2 regions of the Brachybacterium zhongshanense genome follow, and region 2 is predicted to be linked to the other one. Evidence: predicted binding sites of a transcription regulator. Region 2 holds the regulator's gene; the other holds the start of a gene.
The links. Region 2 encodes LexA, which represses DNA repair genes until DNA is damaged. Its sites were predicted from a motif close to TCGAACANNTGTTCGA; they were not measured.
Positions count from the first base shown of each region.

Region 1 (10,684 bases), 780 kb from region 2:
GGGCACCTCCGGCCCCAGCCATCTGCGCGTGCACGGGCAGACGACCCTCTCCGGCGCGATCGACGTCAAGAGCTCGAAGAACGCCGGCGTCGCCCTGCTGTGCGCCTCGCTGCTGAACACGGGCACGACGATCCTGCGCAAGGTCGCCCGCATCGAGGAGGTCAACCGCCTGCTCGAGGTGCTCACCTCGATCGGTGTGCGTACACGCTGGCTCAACGAGCACAACGACCTCGAGATCGTCGTACCCGAGACCCTCGACCTCGCCTCGATCGATGCCGCGGCCGCGCGGCGCACTCGCAGCATCATCATGTTCATGGGCCCGCTGATGCACCGCGAGGAGGAGTTCCAGCTCCCGTACGCGGGCGGCTGCGATCTGGGCACCCGCACCGTCGAGCCGCATATGACGGCGCTGCGGCCGTTCGGCCTCTCCGTCGTGGCGACCGAGGGCCATTACCAGGCCCATGCGACGCCGGGCGCGGGGCCGACGCGTCCGATCGTGCTCACCGAGCGCGGCGACACGGTCACCGAGAACGCCCTGCTGGCGGCCGCCCGCTACGAGGGCGAGACGATCATCCGCAACGCCAGTCCGAACTACATGGTCCAGGACCTGTGCTTCTTCCTCGTGGAGCTGGGCGTGCAGATCGAGGGCATCGGCACCACCACTCTGCGCGTCCGGGGCCGCTCGGAGATCCGCACCGATGTCGAGTACGCCCCCAGCGAGGATCCGATCGAGGCGATGAGCCTGATCACCGCCGCGATCGTCACGGACTCGAGCATCACGGTGCGCCGGGTGCCGATCGAGTTCATGGAGATCGAGCTGGCGATACTCGAGGAGATGGGCTTCCGCTACGAGCGCTCCGAGGAGTACATGGCGGAGAACGGCCGGACCCGCCTGGTGGACATCACGACCTTCCCGTCGACCCTGAAGGCACCGATCGACAAGATCCACCCGATGCCGTTCCCGGGCCTGAACATCGACAACCTGCCCTTCTTCGCGGTCATCGCCGCGACCGCCGAGGGTCAGACTCTGCTGCACGACTGGGTCTACGAGAACCGCGCGATCTACCTGACGGAGCTCACGAAGCTGGGCGCGAAGGTGCAGCTGATGGATCCGCACCGGGTGCTGATCGAAGGGCCGACACGCTGGTCGGGCACGGAGATCGTCTGCCCGCCGGCGCTGCGTCCGGCCGTCGTGGTGCTGCTGGCGATGCTCGCGGCGAAGGGGACCTCGGTCCTCCGGAACGTCTACGTCATCAACCGAGGTTATGAGGACCTCGCGCAGCGCCTGAATGCGCTGGGCGCTCGCATCGAGACCTTCCGCGACATCTGAGCGCTCGACGTCTCGCACCTCACAGGCGCCTTCTCCCGCGACCGGGGATCTAGTTGAGATATCAACCCCTCAGAAGGAGAAGCATCATGACGACAGCCACCATCTTCGGGACCGGGGCCATGGCCAGCGCGATCGCAGGAGTGCTGGGCAAGGGCGGCGCGGACGTCGCCCACATCTCCCACGACCAGGTCGGCAGCGCGCAGGTCACGGGCGACATCGTCGTCCTGGCGGTCCCCTACCCGGCGGTCGACGAGATCATCGCGCAGCACGGCGAGCAGCTCGCCGGCAAGGTCGTCGTCGACATCACCAACCCGCTGGACTTCCAGACCTTCGACGCGCTCGTCGTCCCGTCGGATTCGTCGGCCGCCGCCGAGATCCAGAAGAAGCTGCCCGCTTCGAAGGTCCTCAAGGCGTTCAACACGAACTTCGCAGGCACGCTCTCGGCGGGCACCATCGGCTCCTCGACCACGACCGTCCTGGTCGCGGGCGACGACGCCGAGGCGAAGTCGACGCTGCTCTCGGCCGTGGAGAAGGCGGGCCTCGGGGCGATCGACGCCGGTTCGCTCAAGCGTGCTCGGGAGCTGGAGAGCCTCGGGTTCCTTCAGCTGACCCTCGCCGCGGGCGAGAAGATCTCCTGGACCGGCGGGTTCTCCGTCACCGCCTGATCAGGCCCCGACGATCAGCGCGAGGGCGGAGACGACGGTCAGCACCAGGATCGCCTTCTCGAACACCTTCTGCGGGACGCGCTGGGCGATGCGTCGGCCGATCAGCGCGCCGCCGATCACGAGCGGCGCCAGCAGCAGATCCATCAGCAGGTACTCGGTGCGGAAGAGTCCGAGCGATGCCGAGAAGGGCAGCTTGAGGATGTTGATGACCGCGAAGAACCAGGCGGAGGTGCCGAGGAAGGTCAGCACCGGCATCCGCATGGCGTAGAAGTACATCGACATCGGCGGTCCGCCGGCGTTGGCGACCATGGTGGTGAACCCGCCGAGCGATCCGTAGCCGATGCGGGCGAGACGCCCGACGGCGGGCCCGTCGCCGTCCGTCGTCCGGGCGGCTCGGCGGCGCCACACGGTGATCCCGACGAGCACGAGCAGGATGACGCCGATGCCTCCGCGCACGGCGCCGGCGTCGGCGAGGGCGAGGAACGCGGCGCCGACGATCAGTCCGACGAGCACGCTGGGGATCAGCCGCACGAGGGTGCGCCAGTCGGGTTCCCGCCGATACATCCACAGGGCGATCCAGTCGCCGAGGATCAGCAGGAGCAGCAGCGCGGCGGTCGACTCCTTGGGCGGGAGGGCGATGGCGAACAGCCCTACGGCGATGGTGCCGGCGCCGGGCAGCGCGGACTTCGAGAAGCCGACGATGAGCGCGGCGAGGACGACGAGGAGCCACTCCCCCGTGCCGAGCGCGGGCAGGTGGGCGAGGAATCCGGAGATGAGTGGCCTCCTGGGGCGATGAGGACGACCCGAGGACCTTACTCGATCCAGGCTCAGAAGGGCGGTCGCTGACGGAGCATCGGGTCCGGCGGTGTCGGCGGGAGCACATCGGCCAGCGGGTCGGGCGGGTGGTCGTCCGCGAAGATCTCGGCGAGCACCTCGTCCATGCTGTCGGACTCGGCGAAGAATCGCACCATCGACTCCCAGATCTCCTGCTCCCGGTGGTCGAGGGCGATCCGTTCGAGCATCGCGGCGTGGATCGGGGTGATGAGGTCCCGGTTCTCCTCGACGGACTCGATGCGCCGCCCGCGCACGATCCAGGTGCAGGTCCCGTCGGACTCGCGCACGACGTCGATCTCCCCGTCGGTCTTCATCCGATGGTGGCGGCGGCACAGCCGGTGGAGGTTCTCGATCGCGGTGGGGCCCCCGGCGGCGGGGTCGCGGTGGTCGAACTCCTCGGTGTGGTCCATCTCCCCGATGGCGCCGACGTCGATGGTGCATCCGGGGACGGCGCACACGGGGTTGACCAGGCGCAGGTGCTCGGCCATCTCGGTGGTGGGCCGGTATTGCGCGGCGGGGACGGGGAGGAAGCGTCCGTCGGCGGGATCGGTGAGGATGCGGTGCCAGGTGGGTTCGTCGGCGGCGAGCCTGCGGGCGAGGCTCGCCGGCAGCGGATGGATGCCGTCGATCGTGGCGGGCGCCTCGGAGAGGCCGAGGAGGGTCAGCATCGGCACGACGACCTGCATCCGGAAGCGGGAGCCCCGGGTATCGACGCCGGGAGTCTCGAGCACGGTGCGCTGGAGGATCGCGTAGCGGAGGGCGCCGAGACCGCTGGCCCGACCGGCGGCCTGCGCCTGGCCGTCGAGATCGAAGGGGATCTCCTCGCCGTCCTCGAGGGCGCGGCGCTGTGCGTCCTGCACGGAGCGGGCGGCGAGGTCGAGACGCCGGGCGAGGTCGAGGATCTCGGGACTGGGGCCCGTGACGGTGAGGGTGGCGGTGCCGTCGCCGTCGGAGTCGACATCGAGGGCGACCTGGCGGCGCTCGATCGCCGCGGGCTCCTCGCTGCGATCGCGGAACCAGGCGATGAGCAGCGACAGGTGCCGGAGGAAGGTGTCCATGGCGATGTTCTCGAGATCCCATTCGCTGACGCGCGCGTCGACGAGGATCCGCTGCCCGAGGGTGAGCCGGCGCACGCGCCGCAGCATGATCTCGAGCCACTCGACCGGGAAGTGGCCCTTCTCGAAGCGGTCGAAGGTCCGGTGCATCTCGGAGACGGCGGTGACCGCGTCGCGCAGCAGGGACTTCGCGCGCGGGAGGGAGACGCGGCGGGCATCGGCGACGAGGAGCGCGAAGGAGTCCCCGGCGGGGTCCGGGTCCTCGTCGTCCCAGAGCATGGCGGTGCTGCGCATCTGCTCGGCGTGCATGCGATTGACCCGCGCGCGCATGGCGAAGAGCTCGCGGGAGGCGAGGGCCTCGAAGGATCCGGGTTCGACCTGGGAGCGCTCGGCGAAGGACTCCGGGTCCAGGGGCCGACGGGCGCGGACCGGCCGGCAGGGCGGCAGCAGCTCGCCCTCGCGCTCCTTCCGGCCTGCTCTCCTCCCGGCCCGAAAGCCGCGGGCGGCACCCGAGGCCTCACCACGTGCGCGCCCCACCTTCTCGCCGTCGTTCCAGGCTGCGCTGCGGGCGCGGCCCATCCCGGCGGGCTTGATCGCGCGAGCGCCGTCGGCCGGATCGGCGAGGCAGCGGGCGACGGCAGGACCGAAGGCCGACGACGGAGTGCCGCGGTCGGCGGGCGGAGCGGCGGCAGGGGCAGGTGCTAGGTGCTGTCGGCAGGGCAGCCGGAGCAGGAGGGAGTGAAGCACGGGAGGGCGACCTGCATGCCGCCGCCTCCCGCGCCGCGGACGCGCATCCCTCCTGCGGACCATGACCCCTCCCCCTGCTCAACCGATGCGGACCGGGGCGCAGAGGCATCGCGACTGCACCCCTGCAGGCCCCCAGAAGCTACCCCTGACCTGCGAAGACCAGCCCAGCATAGAACATATGTTCGAGGTGCGCCAGCCCTCCGCGCCGACTGTGGACAACCGCCCGCGCGGGAGGAGCAGTCCCCGGAGCAGTCCTCAGACCAGCTCGATGCTCGCCTCCTTGTCGTTGAGCACGATGATCGGGGTGATGACCGGATGTCCCGCCGCATGCACGGCGTCGAGATCGACACTCAGCAGCGGGTCCCCGGCGGTCACCGTGTCGCCGGTGCCGACATGTGCTGTGAAGCCCTGACCGCCCATCTTCACGGTGTCCAGGCCGACATGGATGAGCAGCTCGGTGCCGTCGGACAGCGTGAGGGCCACAGCATGACCGGTGTCGAAGACATGGGTGACAGTGCCGGCGGCCGGAGCCACGACCTCGCCGTCGGACGGCTCGATCGCCACGCCCGGACCCATGATCCCCTCGGCGAAGGTCGCATCCGGCACGGTCGAGAGGTCGACGGGCACGCCGGCGAGGGGCTGGCGCAGGCGCACCAGGTGAGAGGTGCGGGTGGCGACGCCGCCGTCGGGATGGGCCCCGGCCTCGAGGTCCGCGGCCTCATGCGCCTCGACGGGCGTGATCCGCCCGGCCATCAGTGCATCCATCGCATCCTTCACGAACTGGACGGAGGTGCCGTAGACGACCTGGACGGACCTGCCGCCGGGCTTCATGACGCCCGCGGCGCCCGCCCGCCTGAGGGCTGCGTCGTCGACGAGCGACGGGTCGGCGATCTCCATGCGCAGACGGGTCGCGCAGTTCTCGAGGTCGAGGATGTTCTCCTTCCCGCCGAGCGCGGGGATGAAGGCCGAGGCCGCGACCACATGCTTGTCGGCCCCCGCCCCGGAGGCGGCACCGGAGGAGGCGGCGACGCCGCCCTCGAGGCCCTCGTCATCCTCGCGCCCCGGGGTCTTGAGATCGAACCGACGGATGATGAAGCGGAACACGAGGAAGTAGACCACGAACCAGAAGACTCCCATGACGAGGATCCCCCAGGGGTTCTGCGCCATCGGGTTGACCCAGCCGAGCACCAGGTCGATGAAGCCGCCGGAGAAGCCGAAGCCCATGCGCACGGGCAGCAGCGCGCTCACCGCCATCGAGATGCCCGTGAACAGGGCGTGCACGACGTACAGCCCGGGGGCGAGGAACATGAAGGAGAACTCGAGGGGCTCGGTGACGCCCACGAAGAACGACGCGACGGCGCTCGAGAGCAGGACGCCGGCGGCGACCTTGCGCCGGGAGGTCTTCGCGGTCACGTACATCGCGAGCGCCGCACCGGGCAGGCCGAACATCATCACGGGGAAGAATCCGGTCATGTACTGGCCGGTCACTCCATAGGTGCCCGTGTTGTTGAGGAAGTTGCCGAGGTCGTTGATCCCGGCGACGTCGAACCAGAACACCGAGTTCAGGGCGTGGTGCAGGCCCAGCGGGATGAGCAGGCGGTTCAGGAAGCCGTAGATCCCGGCGCCCGCCGGGCCGAGCGTGACGATGAACTCGCCGAAGCTCACCAGGCCCGTGTAGACCAGCGGCCAGACGAAGAAGAGGACCAGCGCGAGCACCAGGGAGATGCCGGCGGTGATGATGGCGACGCAGCGGCGCCCGGAGAAGAAGGAGAGCGCGTCGGGGAGCTTGGTGTCCTTGAAATGGTCGTACGCGTAGGCGCCGATGAGCCCGCACAGGATGTCGACGAACACGTTCTGGAGGTTGTCGAAGGCGGGGTTGACGGCGTCGGCCTCGATGCCCTGGAAGAGGGCGACGTTCGCCGGGTCCAGGAGGGTCGTGACGACGAGCCACGAGACCAGGCCCGCGAGGGCCGAGGTGCCGTCCGGCTTGGTGGCCATGCCGATGGACACGCCGATCGCGAACAGGAGCGCGAGGTTGTCCAGGAGAGCGCCGCCGGCCGTCTGGAAGAAGACGCCGACGATGTTGGCGTCGTTGCCTGTCGCTGTGAGGATCCAGTACCCGATGCCGCTGAGGATCGCGGCGACGGGGAGGACGGCCACGGGCAGCATCAGGGATCTGCCCAGTCACTGGAAGAACTTCATCGTTGCCTCTCGGGGTCTGAGACGATGCGCGGAACGGCCGAGGAGGTCAGACGGCGAGCCCGCCGTCGATCAGGAAGCGGTAGCTGTTCTCGACGTCCGCGAAGACGTCGCCGGGGGCGTTGTCGTACTCGATGACGGCGTACTGCACCGCGGTCGCGGCCTTGAGGGCCTCGACGGTGGGGACGTCGCCGCTGCCCGCGTGGCGCTGATCGAGATCGGCCGAGCTGAAGGCCGGGGCGCCCGGGGCGAAGGGGTTCGAGGCCGGCGCCACGCCGTCCTTGACGTGCACGGCCGCGAGGCGGTCGCCGAGCTCGCGCACGAGGCCGACGACGTCCTGACCGCCCACGAGCGCCCAGAACAGGTCGAGCTCGATCACGACGTCGGGCGAGACCAGGGAGAGGAAGCGCTGGTAGGCGGTCTGTCCGTCGAAGCTCGCGACGAACTCCTGCGCATGGTTGTGGTAGCCGACGGTGAGGCCGTACTCCTTCGCCTTCTCCCCGGCGGCGTTGAGGCGCTCGGCGATGTCCTTCACGCCGTCCTCCGTGAGCCAGCGCTCAGCGGGGACCATCGGGTCGATGACGGTCCTCATGCCGATCTCGGCGGCGGCCTCGAAGACCACGTCCTGGCTCGGGGTGGGGATGGAGCCGTCCGGAGTCCACAGCTCGTCGGAGAGCAGCGGGGCATGGCCGGTCGGCGAGGCGAGGCCGGAGGCGTCGAGCGCCGCGCGGATCTCCTTCGGCCGACGGACGAAGTCGAAGGCCTCGACGTTCTTCAGGCCGATGCCGGCGAGACGGTCGAGGGAGCCGGCCATGTCGGCGGTGAACTCCTCGGCCAGGGTGTAGAGCTGGACGGAGGCGATGGGCAGGGCCATGGGGTGACCTTCTTTCGTGACGTCGTCGTCGCCCGCTCGGGCGCTGGCCCGACGCTAGCATCGAAAACCTTCCGATCGAAGGTTTTCGGGGTAGCCTCTCGGGATGGACAGCGATGCAGCTCCCCCCATCCCGCGCCGCGTGATCGGTCGCGCCGGCTCGTACTCCAAGGGCGTCGCCCGTCGGCAGGAGATCCTCGACCGGGCGATCGAGGTGTTCCGCGAGCGCGGTGCCGACGGGACCTCCCTCCGGCGCATCGCCACCGCCATCGGGGTCTCCCACGCGGCGCTGCTGCACTACTTCGACTCGCGCGAGCAGCTGCTGGTGGCGGTCTACGAGCATGCAGAGCAGCAGCGCGACGCGGACGAGGTGTACACGGACAGCGCCTCCGCGGTCGATGTCATCGTCACTGCCGCGATGATCAACGTCGAGGTGCCGGGCCTCGTCGAGCTGTACACGACGCTCGTGGCGACGGCCCTCGCGGTCGACGGGTCCCCCGCCCACGAGTTCTTCACGGCGCGCTTCTCCCGCGTCCGCGAGGAGCTCACCGAGAAGCTCCGGGCCGGGCAGGAGGCGGGGACGGTCCGCGGCGACGTGGATGCCGCGGACATGGCCGCGCTGCTGGTCGCCGCCTCGGACGGGCTGCAGATCCAGTGGCTGCTGGAGCCGTCGATCGAGCTCCAGCGCACCCTCGAGACGTTCGCGGCGCTGCTGGCGCCGACGACGCCGGGGACGGCGTGAGCGCTACTGCTTGAGGCTGCCGCGGAGGTCGGGGACGTCGGCGAGCAGACGACGGGTGTAGTCGGCCTGCGGGCTGAAGATCACCTCCTCCGTCGTGCCGCGCTCGACGACCCTCCCCCGCTCCATCACGGCGACACGGTCGGCGAGATAGCAGGCCTGACCGATGTCGTGGGTGATGAACAGGATCGTCATCCCCAGCTCCCGCTTGAGGTCGTGCAGCACGTTGAGCACGTTCACCCGGAGGGTCGCGTCGAGCATCGACGTCGCCTCGTCGGCCAGCAGCACGGTCGGGCGCATCATGAGCGCGCGAGCGATCATGACCCGCTGCCGCTGCCCGCCGGAGAGCTGATGGGGGTACTTGTGGAGCGCCTCCTTCGGGGTCAGGCCGACGTAGCCGAGGCACTCCTCGATCAGCGCATCGGCCTCGTCGCGGGAGATCCCGGCGAGCGCGAGGCTGCGCCGCAGCAGCGAGCCGACGGTGAAGAATTGGTTGAAGGAGGCGAAGGGGTCCTGGAAGACGGCCTGCACCTCCGTCCAGTACTGGCGCAGGGCACGGCCGCGCAGGTGCGTGACGTCCTGTCCGCGGAACTCGATGCTGCCGGAGGTGACAGGCATCAGGCGCAGGAGCATGCGGGCGAGGGTGGACTTCCCGGAGCCGGACTCCCCGACGACGGCGAGGGCGCTCGAGGCGGGGAAGTCGAGGCTGATGTCGTCGACGGCGGTGATGCGGTGGCCCGCGACGGAGAACTCCTTGGTGACGCCGCGACAGCCGAGGACGATCTCGCCTTCGGCGAGGGACCTGCTGAGCATGGGGTTCATGGCCCTCATGCCTCCTTCGTCTGTCGGGTGAGTCCGCGGGCGCGGGTCTCGCGGGTGGGGTCCAGGACGCTCGACAGGAGGGTTCTGGTGTAGGGGTGGCGGGGCTCCTCCACGAGCCGGCGGGTGGGTCCGTGCTCGACGATCTCGCCGGCGCTCATGATGGCGAGGCGATCGGAGACCTGCGAGAGGACGGGCAGGTCGTGGGTCACGAAGATGACGCCGGACATGATGTCCTGCTCGACCATCGCCAGGAGCATCTCCACGAGCATGCGCTGGCTGGAGACGTCGAGGGCCGAAGTGGGCTCGTCGGCGATCAGCAGGCGCGGGTTCTGGAGGGTGGAGATGACGGCGATCATGCGCTGCTTCATGCCGCCGGAGAGCTGGTGGGCGTAGGAGTGCAGGGCGCGGACGGGCATCTCGAGCATCGTCAGCCGGTCCCGGGCGAGGTCGAGGGCCTCGTCCTTGGTGATCTTCGGGTCGTGGGCGCGCAGGACGTCGACGACGAGGCTGGAGATGCGCAGGGTGGGGCTGATGGAGTTCATCGCGCCCTGCGGGAGCATAGAGACGACGCCGCCGCGGTAGGGCCGATGGCGCTTGGCGTCCTTCGCGGAGAGGGTGGCGAGGTCGATGGTGCGCCCGTCGATCTCCAGGGTTCCGGAGAGGACGTACAGGGGCGGCAGGGCGATCATGGCCAGAGCACTGCCGAGGGTGGTCTTCCCGCAGCCGGACTCCCCGGCCAGGCCGAGGATCTCGCCCTCGCCGAGCTCGAGGGAGACGCCGTCGACGGCGGTGAAGTCCTCGGCGCCGCCTCCGTAGACGCAGCGGATGTCCCGGGCGCGGGCGAGGATCGGCCGCGTCGTCTCGTCGGGCTGGTCGTTCATGCGGCCTCCCCCTGCTCCTCGATCTCCGCGGCGAGGCGGCGGGCCTCCTCGGCGCGACGGGCCTCGGCCTGTCGGATCTGCTTGCGGCGTCCGCGCCGCAGGCGCGGGTTGAACACCTCGTCGAGGCTCGCCTGCAGCAGCAGGAAGCCGAAGGAGACGAGGGTGAGCACGATCGTCGGCGGGAGGAACGCCCACCAGGCGCCGGATGCGACGGCCTGGAAGGCGAGCGCCCAGTGCAGCTGGGTGCCCAGCGAGTCCGTGCCGGAGGGGCCGAGGCCCAGCATCGACAGGGCGGACTCGGCGAGGATCGCTCCGGAGACCTGCAGGACGAAGGCCATCACTGTGTACGACAGGATGTACGGCAGGACGTCGCGCAGGAGGATCCCCGGGAGCCGGACGCCGGAGAGGCGCGCGATGTCGATGTGCTCGCGGGTCGCGACGGAGGACGCCTGGGCGCGCACGGCGCGGGCGGTCCAGGGCCAGGAGGTGATGCCGATGACGACGGCGAGGGACCAGATGCTCGAGTCGGGCAGCGAGATCG
Region 1 is NZ_AP043790.1:1,213,778-1,224,461, reverse strand. It holds gene ACZ5AJ_RS05580 (UDP-N-acetylglucosamine 1-carboxyvinyltransferase) at 1-1,330, shown strand, start outside; gene ACZ5AJ_RS05575 (NADPH-dependent F420 reductase) at 1,417-1,995, shown strand; gene ACZ5AJ_RS05570 (sulfite exporter TauE/SafE family protein) at 1,996-2,655, opposite strand; gene ACZ5AJ_RS05565 (HNH endonuclease signature motif containing protein) at 2,823-4,631, opposite strand; gene nagE (N-acetylglucosamine-specific PTS transporter subunit IIBC) at 4,887-6,800, opposite strand; gene ACZ5AJ_RS05555 (sugar phosphate isomerase/epimerase family protein) at 6,880-7,704, opposite strand; gene ACZ5AJ_RS05550 (TetR/AcrR family transcriptional regulator) at 7,808-8,443, shown strand; gene ACZ5AJ_RS05545 (ABC transporter ATP-binding protein) at 8,447-9,262, opposite strand; gene ACZ5AJ_RS05540 (ATP-binding cassette domain-containing protein) at 9,268-10,143, opposite strand; gene ACZ5AJ_RS05535 (ABC transporter permease) at 10,140-10,684, opposite strand, start outside.
Region 1: ACZ5AJ_RS05565 (HNH endonuclease signature motif containing protein) is a predicted target of LexA. The motif match lies at 4,802-4,817, and genes of this name have one in related genera.

Region 2 (10,684 bases):
CACGGAGACCGGCAGCGGCGCGAGGAAGTCGGCCGTGCTGTCCGCGGGGACGATCAGCATGCCGTCGGGCTTGGCGCGGGCGGACGCTATCTTCGCGACGGCCCGTGAGACCGATCCGCCCACGGAGCTCGGCAGTCCCAGCTCCTGCCGGATGCGCTCCCGCAGCAGCGCCCCGATCTCTGCGGGGCCTCCGAACAGCCTCCGTGCACCGCGCACATCGAGGAACGCCTCGTCGACGCTGATCTGGTCGATCTCCGCGACGACGTCCCGCAGGATCGCCATCACCTGTGCGGACACGCTGCGGTAGTGGTCGGTCCTCGGCGCCACGATGACCAGATCCGGGGCCATCCGACGCGCCGTGGCCATCGGCATCGCCGAGCGGATGCCGCGCTCCCGGGCCGGATAGCTGGCTGCGGCGACCACTCCCCTCGCCCCTGCGCCCCCGACCACGACCGGCAGCCCTCTGAGGGCCGGATCGTCCCGGACCTCGATCGACGCGAAGAACGCGTCCATGTCCAGGTGAAGGATGCCCGGAACCTCCTTCTGCGGTCCCGCCCCTCCATTCGCGCGCATGCCGTGGACTCTACCGGCGTCTGCCGGACTCCACCCGGATCGCCCTCATCACCCGGCGAGCGCCGTGATCCGTGAGGGGAGGTCCTCCAGGAGGATCTCCCCCACACGCTGCAGATGCGCTCGGGTGCCCTCGACATGCTCCGCGAGGAGCAGGGTCTCAGGCTGCGCCGACGGATCGCGATCGAGCCGAGCACGCTCCGTGACCAGGGGCACGAGCTCGGCGGCACGATCCCGCCCTTCGACGTCGATGCGGGCCAGGGCGACCCACACGTTCAGCGGGAGTCGTCGGCGCCGATCGCGGTTGGCACGAGCGACCAGCACCCCCGCCCCGCGCAGAGCTGCTCGGTGGACGAGCTCGAACGCCGCACGCGGATCCTCTTCGAGGAGTGCTTCACCCGCGGTGAGCATCTGCCGAGCGCGGTGGAGGTCGGCCTGATCCGCATCGAAGCGTGCCAGCACCGTGCGCACGGCCGGCCCGCCCGGCGCCGATCCGCGCTGTCCGATGTCTCTGACCATCGCTCCTCCTCAGCTCGTCCTCACCTCGTCATCGCCCTCTCCGGATCGGTGCCGGTCTCCCGCGCCACCGATCCATCCGGGCTGAGCCCCACGCTAGGCGGATGGTCCGACACAGGAAGCAGCTGGACCGTCCTTGTGGACGGTCGGACGATGGGGAGGAGCTGACAAGGGCTCTGAAGAGCCGGCGAGTACATCTAGAGTTGCCGGATGCCCCGCCGACAGCCCCAGCGCAGCGCATCCTTCGACCGCCTCGGCCCGCTGGACACCCCCATACCGATCTCCACCGGCACCGCAGAGATCAGCACCGAGACCGACGGGTCCGTCCTCCTCCAGGTCAACGGAGTCCCGTCCTCCCATCTGCATCCCGATCCCGAGCACCTCGTCTTCGAGTACATGCGTTGGATGATGATCGTCATCACGCACCATCTCGAGGGCGACCGCATGCGACCCGGAGGCCCAGCCGAGCGCGCTCCGTCCGGCGCCGCCGAGGGCGCCTCCCCCCAGATCGCGCACCTCGGAGGGGCAGGCTGCTCGCTCCCACGGGCGATCGCTTCGCGCTCCCCGCGATCACGCCAGATCGTCGTCGAGCTCGACGCGCTGCTGGCCGAGCGCGTGCGCGAGTGGTTCGACCTGCCTCGGTCGCCCCAGCTGCGCATCCGCGTCGACGACGCCGCGGCGGCCCTCGCCGCGTGGCGCGACGACCGATTCGACGTCCTGGTGCGCGATGTCTTCGCCGGCGACACGACTCCTCGGTCCCTCATCGGCTCCCGGGCGGCGCAGCATGCGGCGCGAGTCCTCAAGGACGGAGGCATATACCTCGCCAACTGCGCCGCTCCCCCGGGCACCCGGCTCCTTGCCGATGAGCTGGCCACGCTCTCACTGGCCTTCCCGCACGTCGGCGTGATCGCTGAGCCGGCCCATCTCTCCGGCAAGCGCCGCGGGAACTGCGTGCTGATGGCGTCGAGCAGGCCCCTGCCCGAGGGAGTGGATCGGGCGCTGCGCTCCGATGCCGTATCCGTGCGCCTTGCCAGGCCTGAGCAGGTCGAGCAGATCCGACGCTCGGGCAGGGTGCTCGAGGACGGCTGACCGCAGCACCGGACGGGCGCCGGCCAGCGACAGCGGCCGGTCGACTCTCGTCCGCAGACGGCGATGGCCTTCCGCGGATGGCGATGCCCTCCAGCGAGAGCAGGAACGGAGGACGGGTCGGTCAGGAGCTCTCGCTCCTGACCGACCCGTCGTCGCTTCTGTTCCCGAGGGTTCTCAGAGAGGGCGGACCTGCTCGGCCTGCGGACCCTTCTCCCCCTGGGTGACCTCGAACTCCACACGCTGTCCCTCATCGAGGGAGCGGTAGCCGTCCATGTCGATCTTGCTGTGGTGGACGAAGACGTCAGCGCCGCCCCCGTCGATCTCGATGAAGCCGTAGCCCTTCTCGGAGTTGAACCACTTGACCGAGCCCTGTGCCATACCTGTCACTTCCTGTGTCGTCCATCAACGGCCGCCCATGCGACCTGGTGCCGCGTGAAGCCGTCCCCCGTGGAACGGGTGGCATCAGGCTTGTGCCGTCCTTGTGCCGGGGAACCGACGACGGACTGTCCTGCTGGACCTGCATCACCGCAACGTGCCCATTCTGGCACGGCCGTGGCCCCGTTCACACTGATCAGCGAAGGTGCCGGTCACGAAGCCGTAACGAACACCGGGAGGAACCGGACGAAGCCGGCGTCATCGGCGCTCTGAGTGGCCCGCAGAGGCTCGCAAGGACCCGCACAGAGGCTCACACGGAGTCGTCGGGCCCTGCCGAGGCGTCGGGGCCCCTGCCGTCCCGGTCGGCCAGGAAGCGCTCGAAGCGGTCGCCCAGCTCCTCGGCGGTCGGGAGATCCATCGTGGTCGCGAGAGGAGAGTCGTCCCCCTCCTTCATCGCGTCGTACTGCTGCTCGAGCGCGGTGACTATCTGGCGCACCTCGGCGTTGTGGACCAGCGTCGACTCGATCGCCGCCGTCGCCGCCTCTGTCAGATCCCCGAGATCGACCAGGGGCAGATCCAGGCCCGTCGCACCGCTGACCCGCCGAAGCAGGGCGAGGGCGCCGGCGGGGAAGTCGGTCCTGGTGAGATAGTGCGGGACCTGGGCGGCGAAGCCCATCGCCGGGTGGTCGGACCGACCCAGCTCGAGCTCGAGCAGGGCGCCGAAGGCGGCCGGCACCCCGATGTCGGTCTCATCATCGTCCTCGGGCCCCACCTCACGGATGCCGGACATGTCGATCCCGGCGAGCATCGAGGGATCGTTGGCATGGGCGAACAGACCGATGGGGCGCGTATGCGGGACGGCCATCGGGATCGCCTGCATCCCGACCACGCGGTCCACGTCGAAGAACTCGACGAGATCGATGATCGCCTGTGCGAAGCGGCGCCACTGGAGATCGGGCTCCGGGCCGTCGAGGAAGAGGAAGGGGCGATCCGACTCGTCGTACATGAGCGAGAGCGTGACCTCGGGGACATCGACGGAGGTGTAGCTGAGGCCATCGAACCTGGCCTGCGGTCGCGAGCCCCGGTAGTCCAGGAGCTCGTCGGCGTCGAACCTCACCAGACGCATATGACGCAGCTCATCGCGCAGGTAGGTCGCCGCGATGCGGCACGCACCCCCGGCATCCACCATCCCCGGCAGAGCATGGACGAGCGTCAGCTCTCCCCTGGGAACGGCATCGAGGACCTCCGGGTCCTCGAAGGCGTAGAGATCGCGCGGGTCCCGCATCGGCGTCTCCTCCCTCGCGGCCTCCCGGATGGCACACGCACCCAGGCCCGTCCACCATAATGGACCACCGCGCTCTGCCGGACCGGGGTCTCCCAGGGACGGCGGCGCACCCGAGGAGACCGTGAGGGGAAGCATGTCCGTGGACGCCGCTGAACAGCAGTTCACCAGGGAGCTCGCTCGCGAGCAGTCGTACGCGGATCGGCTGTACGAGCGGCTCGACGAGCTCATCGCTCAGGTGGAGCGCAATCTCGATCGCATCCAGGCGTCCCAGCACGCCTCCACCCATCAGAACCGCTCCGAGCGGGACTCGTTCATGGCCCTGTACGAGGACCGCCTCGCGCTTCTTCGCTCCGTCAGCCGGGCGGTGGTCTTCGGGCGCCTGGACACCGACGACGGCGCGCGTCGCTACATCGGCCGCATCGGCCTGTTCACGCCGGAGCGCGAGCAGCTCCTCGTGGACTGGCGCGCTCCCGCCGCCTCTGCGTTCTACCAGGCCACCTCGGCAGACCCTCAGGGGGTGCGGCTGCGCCGGCATCTGATCAGCCGCGGACGCACGATCACGGGTCTCGAGGACGATGTCCTGGACTCCTCGGTGCTCGAGGACGGCCACGATGTCGTCCTGCAGGGCGAGGGCGCTCTGCTCGCCGCAGTCTCCGGCCAGCGCACCGGCCGCATGGGCGACATCGTCGCCACCATCCAGGGCGAGCAGGACCGCATCATCCGCTCGGAGAACCGGGGAGTGCTCGTGGTGCAGGGCGGCCCGGGCACCGGGAAGACCGCCGTCGCCCTGCATCGCGCCGCATACCTGCTGTACACGCATCGCCGCCGGCTGGAGCACACGGGGGTGCTGATCATGGCGCCCACGCAGGGCTTCCTGCGCTACATCGAGCGGGTGCTGCCGAGCCTCGGCGAGTCTGGCGTCGTGATGATGACTCCGGGGACCCTCTTCCCGGGGATAGAGACGAGCATCCACGACGAGGACGAGGTCGCCCGTGTGAAGGGTGACGCCGCGATGGCGGAGCTGCTCGCGCGCGCCGTCAAGCAGCGCCAGAGGATCCCTGCACGCGATGTCCGCCTGCGCATCGACGGGACGGAGTTCGTCCTGACACGGGAGGACGTGCGCTCTGCGCGCCGCGATGCCCGTTCCGCGCACAAGCCGCACAACGCCGCTCGAGCCGTCTTCGTGCGCTCTGCGCTGGATCGGCTCGCCGAGCGCTACGAAGCTGCGCTCAAGGCCGCCGGACGCACCGTCGTGCCCGAGGACCGCCCCGACATCCTTGCCGATCTGCGGCACGACCCCGACGTGCGTCGCGAGCTGAATCTCGCCTGGCTGCCGTACACGCCGCAAGGGTTCCTGAGGGTCCTCCTCTCACGACCCGATCGCCTGCGCGCCGCTGCTCCGCGCGCTCTCGCTGAGAAGATCGACCTCCTGGTCAGACCCAAGGATTCACCGTGGACGGTCGAGGACGTCCCCCTCCTCGATGAGATCGCCGAGATCCTCGGAGAGGACTCCGCACCCGAAGAGGCCCGCGCCAGGGACGCCGCAGAGCGGCGCGAGGCGGACGTCGACTACGCCCGCAAGGTGCTCGAGAGCTTCGATACCTCCGGCATGATCCGAGCAGAGGATCTCGCCGACCAGGTCAATCGGGTGCGGGACGGTCGCACGCTCGCTGAGCGCGCTTCATCGGAGCGCTCGTGGACGTACGGCCACGTCGTCGTCGACGAGGCTCAGGAGCATTCACCGATGAGCTGGCGCGCTCTGATGCGCCGCTGCCCCACCAAGTCGTTCACCGTCGTCGGCGACGTCGCCCAGACCTCGTCGGCCGGCGGCACCAGCTCCTGGCAGTCAGCCCTCGCCCCCTACATCCAGGACCGCCTCCAGGTCGAGCGCCTGACGGTCAACTACCGGACGCCGGCGACGATCATGAAGCACGCCCTGGGTATGGCCCATGCGCATGACCTCCCCGTGACCACGGTGACGTCCGTGCGCGAGGGCGAGCGAGGCGCCGCCATCGAACGGTCCGCAGCCGATGCGCTGGAGAGCACCGCCGCCCAGCAGGTGTCGATGCTGCACGCGGAAGGGATCGGCCGGATTGCCGTCATCATCGCCGAGCATCGGATTCCCGAGCAGGTGCGCGCTCTGCATGCGAGCACCGGCGTCTCCGCGGTGGGATCGGGCTCCTCTGGCGTGGACGACGAGATCTCGGTGATGACAGCGAAGGACGCGAAGGGCCTGGAATTCGATGCCGTGGTCGTGGTGGAGCCCGCCGAGCTGGTGGACGAGCACGGCGCGGGCGACCTCTACGTGGCCATGACCCGTCCCACTGCGCACCTCGGACTCGTGCACGCACGGCCGCTGCCCGCGGGCATCGTCGGCGACAGCAGCATCTGAGCTCGGAGCGGAGCAGCGGGGCACGGCATGGCATCGCCGAGAGGATGCTGCTCGGACTGGAGCAATGCGGTCCGCCGACGGAGCCTCCGGAGAAGCGATCGGCGGCCGTGGCTTCCCCTCCACGACCGCCGATCTGATGTGCGCCTCGACGGCGCACGACGGATATCTTACGCACAGTCCGCACACCGGGGACCCACTGTTCCGATCAAGCTGAGAACTGCATCACATTCGGCGCGGATTCCACACCTCCACGTAGGGTGACCTGCGCAGATGCCACCATGGGACCGACAGCAGCGGAGGCCGCCGACCCCTTGCGCACGGACGAGCTCGGCTCGTCGGCCCTCACCTCTCAGCCGGCGCGGCGGTCTCCTCGCGAAGTCGTGCGATGGCGGACTCGAAGTCCTCGAGCGAGTCGAAGGACTGATAGACGCTCGCGAAGCGCAGGTATGCGACCAGATCGAGCTCCTTGAGCGGCTGCAGGATCGCCAGCCCCACCCCATGGGCCTCGATCTCGGCCTGCCCGCTCGCCCGGATGTCCTCCTCGACCCGCTGCGCAAGCACGGCCAGCTGATCATCGCTCACCGGCCGCCCTTGGCACGCCTTGCGCACCCCGGAGATCACCTTGCCGCGGCTGAACGGCTCGCTCACACCGGACCGCTTGATGACCGACAGGGACGCGGTCTCGGTGGTCGAGAACCGGCGGGAGCAGTTCGGGCACTGCCGACGGCGTCGGATCGTCGATCCGTCATCGGACGTCCGGGAGTCCACGACCCGCGAGTCGGGGTGACGGCAGAAGGGACAGTGCATCCCCCTAGACTACCGGGCCCTCCGGCGGCAGGGCCATCAGTCCTCGAGAGCCCCCGATGCAGGAAGCACGATCTGCTGGCCCGCGGTCACCCTGCCGGTGGGCAGATGGTTCAGCGTGCGCAGCTGCGCGATGTACTCCTGCTCGCTGACCCCCTCGGGCGCGAAGCGCTCCGCGTAGCCCCACAGGGTGTCGCCCGCAGCGACCGTGACGACCTCCCCCTCAGCCTCCTCCTGGCCGGCCAGGGCGCTGGGCACGTCGAAGGCCAGGATCAGCACGCTCGCCACGAGGAGGCCCAGCAGGAAGGCGAGGGCGGCGAGTACAGTGCGGCCGCGCCGCGTGATCTCCAGCCGGACGCTCGAAGGAGCCGCGGCGGCATCGCGACCCGACTCCGGGGAGCCGGTCGCCACAGGGCCGCGCGCTGCGGAGCGCCCCGCGGAAGGGGCGCCCGCCGCAGCCGCCGTCGCCTCGCCCCGGACAGGGAGGGAGATGATCCGCGCCTGCTGCGCAGCGATCCCGGACGTCGCGGGGACGGTCATGTGCGTCTGCATATCCGAACTCCTGTTCGATCGAACCTCTGTGCGAGAGTAGGTCAGGCATTGGCGACGCGCAAGACCTATCTCGAACACATGTTTGGCGAATCGTGTGCCCCCGCTTACCCTGGGAGCACGGACCACGGAATCGCGGGGGTCCGACAGACGAAGCCAGGAGGCCCTCACGATGACCCCGAGCACCCGACGCCGCCAGGAGCCGAGACTCAAGGTCGTCGGCGACGCGGAAGGATCAGCGTCCCCCTCGCTCACCGCGCGCCAGCGCCTCGTGCTCGAGACCATCCAGGACTCGATAGCCGGACGCGGATACCCGCCCTCCATGAGAGAGATCGGCGACGCCGTCGGCCTGACCTCCTCGTCCTCCGTCTCCCATCAGCTCCAGGCACTCGAGCGCAAGGGGTTCCTGCGCCGCGACCCCAAGCGTCCGCGCGCGATGGAGGTCGTCCTCCCCGACGAGGACGACGCGCCGTCGGCCGCTCCGGAGCCCGCCGAGGCGACCGCGGGCGGACCGTCTGTCGCGGTGCCGCTCGTCGGTCGCATCGCCGCCGGCGTCCCCATCACCGCGGAGGAGCACGTCGAGGACGTCTTCACGCTCCCGTCCCGGCTGGTCGGCGACGGTGATCTGTTCCTCCTCCAGGTCGTCGGGGAGTCGATGATCGATGCCGCGATCTGCGACGGCGACTGGGTGGTGGTGCGCAGTCAGCAGACAGCGGAGAAGGGGGAGATCGTCGCGGCGATGATCGACGGCGAAGCCACCGTGAAGACATTCGTCCAGCGCGACGGTCATGTCTGGCTGATGCCGCACAATCCCGCCTTCGCCCCGATCCTGGGCGACCATGCGGAGATCCTCGGGAAGGTCGTCGCGGTGCTCCGCTCCGTCTGACCCGCGAGGCCCGCCGCGCTCAGGCGCCGGTGCCGCTGAGGCGACGCAGCGCTCCGAGCGCGACGTCAGGATCCGTCGTCGGCCACAGAGGCGGCATCGCTGCACGCAGATAGCCCCCGTACCGGGCATTCGCCAGCCTCGCATCCAGCACCGCGACCATGCCGCGGTCCTCCTGAGAGCGGATCAGGCGTCCGGCTCCCTGTGCGAGCAGCAGCGCAGCATGCTGTGCGGAGACCGACATGAAGCCGTTGCCCCCGCGCTGCGAGATGCGCTCCTGACGGGCAGAGGTCAGGGGATCGTCGGGGCGCGGGAACGGGATCCGGTCGATGGTGACCAGCCGACAGGCGGGCCCCGGGACGTCCACGCCCTGCCACAGCGTCAGCGTCCCGAACAGGCTCGAGTCCTCACCCTCGCGGAAGTCACGGACCAGGTTCGCCATCGAGTCCTCGCCCTGGACGCCGATAGGCAGCGGGAGCCTCCCTCTGACGTGCTCGGCCGCGAGCTCAGCACCGCGACGCGAGGAGAACAGGCACAGCGCCCCGCCGTGCGACGCCTCGATCAGCTCGGTGAGATGGTCGAGCATCGCGAGCGCGGTCCCCTCTCGCCCAGGGGCGGGCAGGTGCCGGGCGACATACAGGATCCCCTGACGCGGGTAGTCGAAGGGGCTTCCGACGTCGAGCCCTGCCCACGCTCCGCGATCCTCCATCGCGGGGACCTCGTCCACTCCCGTGCGACCCGCACGAGCCAGGCCGACCTCGCCCGCCGGCGGTTCGAAGCGCCCGCCGAGAGCGAGCGTCGCCGAGGTCAGCACGGCCGTCCGATCCTCGAGGATCGCCCCGCGCATGGCCCCCGCAACGCTCATGGGCGCCACCTGGAGGCTCGAGCGACCGGTCGCCGCGGACCGTGAGACGGAGACGACGTCGTCCTCGTCGGGCGCCGAGAGCCGCTCGCACACGTCGATGATCTCCTGGAGGGAGGCGCGCACCGCCTTGCGTGCGCCCGCGGTCGCCACGGAACCGCCCTCCCCCGCCTCCTTGGCGTCCGAATGGGCTGTGCGGGCCTGCACCCTCAGCTGGCCGACGGCATCGCCGAGCCTCTGCGGCAGATCGCCGATGACCCTGCCGTCCGGCATCTGCTCGAGGGACTCCCTGAGCTCCTCGCCCGCATCGTCGAGCGCGGTCGCGGCGACGCCGAGGCTGCGGAGGTCACGCACTGCGCCCCGGACCATGCCGGGAGTGAGGACCTCGGTGACCGCGCCGGTCACGCGGGGGACCAGATCATGCGCCTCGTCGAAGACCACCACGTCATGCTCGGGGATGATGCCGTGGCCGTCGAAGGCATCGATCGCCAGCAGCGCGTGATTGGTGACGATGAGGTCGACCTCCCGCGCGAGCTCGCGACTGCGCTCGGCGAAGCAGTCCTCGACCATCGGACAGGTGCTGCCCAGGCACTGCGTGCCGGTGACCGAGACCTGGCGCCAGGCCCGATCCGAGACGGCGTCCTGGAGACTGTCACGATCCCCGGTCTCCGTCTCCTCAGCCCAGGAGCGCAGGCGCCGCACCTGGTCGCCGAGCTTCTCCGTGCCGCCGCCGCGGGAGACGTCGACCGGCACCTCGGCGAAGAGCGCCCCGGCATCGAGGTCCAGCGGGTAGCCGCCGTCGAGCTTGTGCCGGCACAGATAGTTGGCCCGCCCCTTCAGCAGGGCGAAGGTGGGGGTGCGCGGGAGATGCTCGGCGAGCGCCTCCACCAGCCGTGGGAGGTCCTTGCGCACGATCTGCGTCTGCAGGGCGATGGTGGCGGTGGACACGACGACGGGCCGACCGCTCAGCACCGCGTGACGCAGAGCGGGCACCAGATAGGCCAGAGACTTGCCCGTCCCGGTACCGGCCTGCACCAGCAGATGCCGACCGCCCTCCATGGCGGTCCCGACGGCCCGGGCCATGGCCTGCTGACCCTCGCGAGGGCTTCCGCCGACCGCGGTGACGGCCGCCTCCATGAGGGCGTCGAGCTCCGCGGTCGAGGCTGCGGGGGCGGGGGCGGAAGTCACCGATCAAGGGTAGCCGCACGGGCCGACCGGCCGCTCCCGCCGCGCCGTCGGATCCGTCAGATCCGTCGCACCCGACCGGGCCGGAGCGGCCGGAGGGCCGTGTCCGGCGAGCGACCGGAGGGCCGTGTCCGGAAGGCGACGTCAGGCCGCCGCCCGCAGCTCCGCGGCGAG
Region 2 is NZ_AP043790.1:1,992,831-2,003,514, forward strand. It holds gene dinB (DNA polymerase IV) at 1-573, opposite strand, end outside; gene ACZ5AJ_RS08940 (SAV_6107 family HEPN domain-containing protein) at 622-1,089, opposite strand; gene ACZ5AJ_RS08945 (spermidine synthase) at 1,297-2,175, shown strand; gene ACZ5AJ_RS08950 (cold-shock protein) at 2,350-2,553, opposite strand; gene ACZ5AJ_RS08955 (proteasome assembly chaperone family protein) at 2,861-3,835, opposite strand; gene ACZ5AJ_RS08960 (HelD family protein) at 3,969-6,227, shown strand; gene nrdR (transcriptional regulator NrdR) at 6,570-7,034, opposite strand; gene ACZ5AJ_RS08970 (LysM peptidoglycan-binding domain-containing protein) at 7,071-7,583, opposite strand; gene lexA (transcriptional repressor LexA) at 7,753-8,466, shown strand; gene ACZ5AJ_RS08980 (ATP-dependent DNA helicase) at 8,486-10,462, opposite strand; gene hflX (GTPase HflX) at 10,655-10,684, opposite strand, start outside.